DNA from 2 places in the Streptomyces sp. NPDC005808 genome. Region 1 is predicted to be linked to the other one. Evidence: riboswitches for the same ligand, from Rfam matches in the RefSeq annotation. Region 1 holds a riboswitch; the other holds the start of a gene.

What was found. Region 1 has a riboswitch for thiamine pyrophosphate ahead of thiC (phosphomethylpyrimidine synthase ThiC). Riboswitches for the same ligand answer to the same signal wherever they lie in the genome.
Region 2: another riboswitch for thiamine pyrophosphate. It lies ahead of thiO (glycine oxidase ThiO); the one in region 1 lies ahead of thiC (phosphomethylpyrimidine synthase ThiC).

Annotation. Positions count from the first base shown of each region.
Region 1 is NZ_JBIAIK010000008.1:225,587-228,790, forward strand. Features, by position in the region: gene thiC (phosphomethylpyrimidine synthase ThiC) at 1-1,710, opposite strand, end outside; TPP riboswitch at 1,703-1,859, opposite strand; gene ACFYPC_RS19965 (YibE/F family protein) at 1,931-3,204, shown strand, end outside.
Region 2 is NZ_JBIAIK010000007.1:397,087-400,290, reverse strand. Features, by position in the region: gene ACFYPC_RS18810 (thiazole synthase) at 1-405, opposite strand, end outside; gene thiS (sulfur carrier protein ThiS) at 409-621, opposite strand; gene thiO (glycine oxidase ThiO) at 618-1,814, opposite strand; TPP riboswitch at 1,812-1,923, opposite strand; gene ACFYPC_RS18795 (hypothetical protein) at 1,976-2,176, shown strand; gene ACFYPC_RS18790 (NAD(P)/FAD-dependent oxidoreductase) at 2,413-3,204, shown strand, end outside.

The DNA of each region.
Region 1 (3,204 bases):
GAACTGCTCCGTGATGCTGTGGCTGATCTTCATGGAGCAGAACTTCGGCCCGCACATGGAGCAGAAGTGGGCCGTCTTGGCGGGCTCGGCCGGGAGTGTCTCGTCGTGGAACTCCCGTGCCGTGTCCGGGTCGAGGGCCAGGTTGAACTGGTCCTCCCAGCGGAACTCGAAGCGGGCGTCGGACAGCGCGTCGTCCCATACCTGCGCACCTGGGTGCCCCTTGGCGAGGTCGGCTGCGTGGGCGGCGATCTTGTAGGTGATGACGCCGGTCTTGACGTCGTCACGATTGGGCAGGCCCAGGTGCTCCTTGGGCGTGACATAGCAGAGCATGGCCGTGCCCCACCAGGCGATCATCGCGGCACCGATGCCGGAGGTGATGTGGTCGTACGCCGGCGCGACGTCCGTGGTCAGCGGGCCGAGCGTATAGAACGGAGCTTCATCACAGATCTCCTGCTGAAGGTCGATGTTCTCCTTGATCTTGTGCATCGGGACATGTCCCGGGCCTTCGATCATGGTCTGAACATTGAAACGCTTCGCGATCGTGTTGAGTTCCCCGAGCGTCCTCAACTCCGCGAACTGCGCCGCGTCGTTGGCGTCCGCGATCGATCCCGGCCGCAGCCCGTCACCGAGCGAGTACGTGACGTCGTACGCCGCGAGGATCTCGCACAGCTCCTCGAAGTTCTCGTAGAGGAAACTCTCCTGGTGGTGGGCCAGGCACCACGCCGCCATGATCGAGCCACCGCGCGAGACGATGCCGGTCTTGCGGTTCGCGGTGAGCGGTACGAACGGCAGGCGCACGCCCGCGTGGACCGTCATGTAGTCCACGCCCTGCTCGGCCTGCTCGATGACCGTGTCCTTGTAGATCTCCCAGGTCAGCTCCTCAGCACGGCCGTCCACCTTCTCCAACGCCTGGTAGAGCGGCACCGTGCCGATCGGCACAGGAGAGTTGCGCAGTACCCACTCTCGGGTGGTGTGGATGTTGCGGCCGGTGGACAGGTCCATGACCGTGTCCGCGCCCCACTTGGTGGCCCAGGTCATCTTGTCCACCTCCTCCTCGATGGAGGAGGTCACTGCCGAGTTGCCGATGTTCGCGTTGACCTTCACCAGGAACCGCTTGCCGATGATCATCGGCTCGATCTCCGGATGGTTGACGTTCACGGGCATCACCGCGCGGCCGGCAGCGATCTCCTCGCGTACGACCTCGGCGGCGACGTTCTCGCGAACCGCCACGAACTCCATCTCCGGCGTGATCTCGCCGCGCCGGGCGTACGCGAGTTGCGTCACGGCCTGTCCGGAGCGGCCCCGGCGCGGCTGGCGCGGCCGCCCCGGGAAGACCGCGTCGAGGTTGCGAAGGCCGCCGCGCGGTGAGGTGTGCTTGATCCCGTCGTCCTCGGGGCGGACGGGGCGGCCCGCGTACTCCTCGGTGTCGCCGCGGGCGATGATCCAGTGTTCGCGCAGCGGCGCCAGACCCCTGCGTACATCGGTTTCGACGGTCGGATCGGTGTACGGGCCGGAGGTGTCGTACAGCGTGACGGACTGGCCGTTGGTGAGGTGCACCTGACGGACCGGTACCCGCAGATCGGGACGCGATCCCTCGACGTACGCCTTGTGCCAGCCGATGGACTGCCCGCCCCCGTCGTTCTGGGACGGGGAAGGGGCCCCGCCCGTCTGGCTGGAGACAGACGTGCCTGCTTCGTCCTTGTTGGTCATGAGACCTACTCCCTACGCCGGCATTACCCGGTAACAGGTTCGGCGGTCGACGCAGCAGATTCCGTCTGCCGATGTTTCATGTGAAACATCGCTAAGACGGAGATCAGCGCCCTCTCAGCCCGGTGCTCCGAGCTCCCGCGTGTGCAAAGGTGCCTCCACGCTAGCGTCACATCGGGCGCGCTGAACAGTGGGCCCCGTCCGTTCTTGCGATGATCGGTCGGTGACCACGATGCAGCAGCCCCCTATTCCGCCGTCCGAGCCGCCGCACGGACATGGCCCCGGCGACGGCCACGGGCACGGCCCGGGCGGTGGCAGAGGTCCCGGTGACGGCCGGGGACCCGGCGGTGGGCAGGGATCCGAGGGCAGCAACGGACCCGGGGTTGCGGGCGGACCTGGGGGCGGCCACGGACCCGGCGGTGGGCAGGGATCCGGGGGCAGCAACGGATCCGGCGGTGGGCGAGGACCCGGCGGTGGGCAAGACCCGGGCGACAGCCACGGCCACTCGCACAGTCACAGTCATGGCCCCGCGGCCCCCGTCTCCAAGCACCTGCGCAAGGTCATCGGCGCGGTGCTGATCCCCTTCGCCGCCGCGGTCGTCGTGGGGCTCGTGGTGCTCTGGCCTGGCGGCGCCCCGGGGCACGAGCGCACCGGTGTCGGTTTCGACCGACAGACACAGCAGGCGACGGTCACCAAGGTCGAGAAGGTGGATTGTGATTCCGTGAACGCCTCGGGGGAGACCCCGACCGGCGACACCTCCACTGCCGAGGGTTCCTCGGCAGTGCAGCAGGCGACGGGTGACTGCAAGAAGGCGACGATCCGGGTCGACACCGGCAGCGACAAGGGCCGTACGTTCACCGAGATCGTCCAGCCGGACCAGTCACGCCAGTTGCACCAGGGCGAGAAGGTCGTGGTCGCGTACGAGCCCTCCGCTCCGAAGGACCTGCAGTACTCGGTCAGCGATGTGAACCGCAGGATTCCGATGGCGGTGCTCGCCGGGATCTTCGCGCTGATCGTCGTGGCGGTCGGCCGGTTGCGCGGCGTCATGGCGCTGGTCGCACTTGCCGTCAGCTTCATGATCCTGACGTTCTTCATCCTGCCCGCCATCCTGGAGGGCTCGAACCCACTGGTCGTGGCGGTCGTCGGAGCCAGCGCCATCATGCTGATCGCGCTCTACATGTGCCATGGCCTCTCGGCCCGGACATCGGTGGCGGTGATCGGCACCCTGCTCTCGCTGCTGCTGATCGGGGTGCTCGGTTCCCTCTTCATCGGCTGGGCCGCGCTGACCGGCAACACGGACGACAACACCGGCCTGATCCACGGCCTGTATCCGTCCATCGACATGAGCGGTCTGCTGCTCGCCGGCGTCATCATCGGTTCGCTCGGTGTGCTCGACGACGTGACGGTGACGCAGACCTCCGCCGTCTGGGAGCTGCACGAGGCGAATCCGACGATGGGCTGGCGGGGGCTGTACCGCGCGGGCATCCGCATCGGCCG
Region 2 (3,204 bases), on a different contig from region 1:
GTCGTTCGTGTACGGCAGCACGGTGAAGCCGTCGTCCACCAGCGTCTCCGCCGCGTCGAGCAGCTCGATCGGATCGGGCAGCAGCGTGCGCTCGTCGGCGATGACCTCCAGCTTGATCACGTCGGTGCCCAGGGCCTCGCGCGCGAGGCGGGCGGTCAGTACGGCCTCGCCGGCGGTGAAGCAGCCCGCCGTGTTCGGCAGCACCCGGATGCCGAGCCGGTCGAGGACGGAGAGCACGGAACCGTGTACGTAAGCGTTTACGCGCCGCATGGCGACCGTCGTCAGCTCCGTACCGGAAGCGACGAGCGAGCGCTCCAGGACATCGAGGCTGGGCGCACCCCCCGTACCCATGATCAGACGGGACGAGAAGGACGTACCACCGAGGACAAAGGGATCGTCGGCCATGGGTCAGCCTCCTTGGACGGCAGTGAGGACTTCGACACGGTCTCCCTCGGAGAGGGAGGTGGAGGACCACTGCCCTCGCGGGACGACGGTTTCGTTGAGCGCGGCGGCGACACCGGACGGAGCCGGGGTGAGCGCCGCGACGAGGGTGTCGAGAGCGGTTCCGGCGGCGACCCGCTGCCGCTCTCCGTTGACGAAGACGCTGACGAGGATGCTCATACGGGCTGCTCCGTGCGTGCCGGGCTGAAGCGCTTGGGGGAGAAGGGGCGTGCCACGTCCGGGAGTTCACCGGTGGTCAGGGCGTGCGCCATCGCGTCACCGGTGACGGGGGTCAGCAGGACGCCGTTGCGGTAGTGCCCGGTCGCCAGGAGGAGCCCGTCGAGCTCGGTGGGACCGAGCAGCGGCGCGTTGTCCGGCGACCCGGGGCGCAGTCCTGCGCGGGTCTCGGTGAGCGGCAGCTCGGTGATTCCGGGGACCAGCTCATGGGCGTCGCGCAGCAGCTCGTACACGCCGCCCGCGGTCACCGTCGTGTCCCAGCCCAGCTCCTCGCTGGTCGCGCCGACGACGAGCTCGCCGTTCTCGCGCGGCACCAGATAGACATGGCTGCCGCGCACGACGGCACGCACGGTGCGGCTGAGGAAGGGCGCGTACGGCCGTGGCACGGTAAGCCGCAGCACCTGCCCCTTCACGGGGCGCACGGGCGGTAGCAGAGCCTCGGGAACGCCCGCGAGGCGCCCGCTGAGGCTGCCCGCGGCGAGGACCACCTGCCCGGCCGACAGCTTGACGCCGTCCGCGGTGACGACTCCCTGGGCCCGGTCCCGTACCACGCCCAGGCGCTCGGCCCACGTCCGGCGGAACACCACTCCGGCCCGCTCGCAGGCCGTGACCAGGGCCTTCGCGAGCCGGCGCGGATCGATCTGGTGGTCGCCGTCCACCCGCAGCCCGCCCCGCACGCCGGGCGCGAGCATCGGTTCGAGGCGGCGGCACTCACGGCCGCTGAGCCACTCGGAGTCGAGCCCGGACTGACGTTGCAGGGTGTGCAGTTCACGCAGGTGCACACGGTCGTCGGCGTCGAGTGCGACGGCCAGGGTGCCGCACCGGCGGTAGCCGAGGTCCTGGCCCGTCGCCTCGGTGAGCTCGGCGACGAAGTCCGGATAGCGGTGCGCGGAGGCCAGGTTGAGGCCCAGCAGGGTCTGCTCTCCGTAGTGCAGTTCGGTGACGGCGGCGAGCATGCCGGCCGCGACCTGCGCGGCGCCGCCGCCGGGCTCGGGGTCCACCAGCGTGGTCGTCAGTCCGCGCTGCGCGGCCCGCCAGGCCGTCACCAGCCCGATGATTCCGCCCCCGATGACGAGGACGTCTGAGATGCCTGGTGACACGGACGTACGGGATGTGTCAGGCGGTGTATGCGACATGGGCGTCCAGCCCCTCCCTTCGCCGGCATGACCCGGATCAGGTTCGTACGGTCGGAGGCCGTCCAGCCTCCCTCTCAGCCCGGTCGTCCGGACTCCCGCGAGTGCTTTACGTTGACCAGCCTAGCTCGCTGCCGTATGTCTCAGTAAGGGAGCCTCCGTCCATGGCCCGTTCGCTCGACGGCCTCGCCCTGTCGCCGGTCGCCGACCAGGCGCCCGGCGGCACCTCCTCGGGGCACTGCGTGTCCCGCGTGACCGAGCTGCCCGACGGGCGTGTCCGCCTGGAGGAGACGTGGGAGTGGGAGTCGCAGCGGGGCAGCGGGACCAGTTCGGTGGAAGAGGTCCGCCCCAGCGACACCCCCTAGTGGTGCCGTGCGGGTCTGTGGTGGTGCCGTGCGGATCCGTCCGGGCGGTGCTGCCCAGTCGTGTGGAGCAGGTCGGGTCGGGCGGTGCGGAGCAGGTCAGGTCGGGGCGGTGTGGAGCAGGTCACTGAGCACGCCCGCTGACTGACGAATTGTCAGCTGTCTATGGTGATCAGGTGACCGACAAGACGCAGGTTCAGGAGCGGGCGGTACGGCAGGTCGTCGTCGTGGGCGCGGGCATGGCGGGCGTACAGACCGCGGTCGCCCTGCGGGAACAGGGCTTCGCCGGCGGCGTGACGCTGATCGGGGCGGAGCCGCACCAGCCGTACGACCGCCCACCGCTGTCCAAGGCCGTACTGCTCGGCAAGGCCGAGGGCTCCGCCTTCGACCTCGACTTCGAGGCACTGGGCATCGACCTGTGGCTCGGGCGCGAGGCGCTCGGTGTACGCCCCGGGGACCATGAGCTGGACACGGTGGCGGGGCCGGTGCCGTACGACGTCCTGGTCGTCGCGACCGGCGCGGAACCGATCCGGCTGCCGGGCACGGAGGGCGTGCCCGGGGTCCATCTGCTGCGCACCCTGGACGACGCCGAGCGGCTGCGTCCCGTCCTCGCCCAGCAGCACGACATCGTGGTGGTGGGGGCGGGCTGGATCGGCGCCGAATTCGCCACCGCAGCGCGTGAGGCCGGATGTGTGGTGACCGTCATCGAGGCCGCCGACCGGCCGCTCGCCGGGGCGCTGCCCGCCGAGGTGGCCGCCCCGATGGCCGCCTGGTACGCGGACAGCGGAGCCTCGTTGCGCACCCACGCGCGCGTGGAGCGCGTCGAGCCCGGCGCCGTGGTGCTGGACGACGGCTCACGGGTGCCCGCGGGCGCCGTGATCGTCGGCATCGGAGCGCGCCCCGCCACCGCCTGGCTCAGCGGCTCCGGCATCGAGCTCGGCGCCCACCGAGAGGTCCTGGCCGACGACCATCTGCGCACCTCCGTGCCGGACGTCTACGCGGTCGGCGACTGCGCTTCCTTCCCTTCGGGA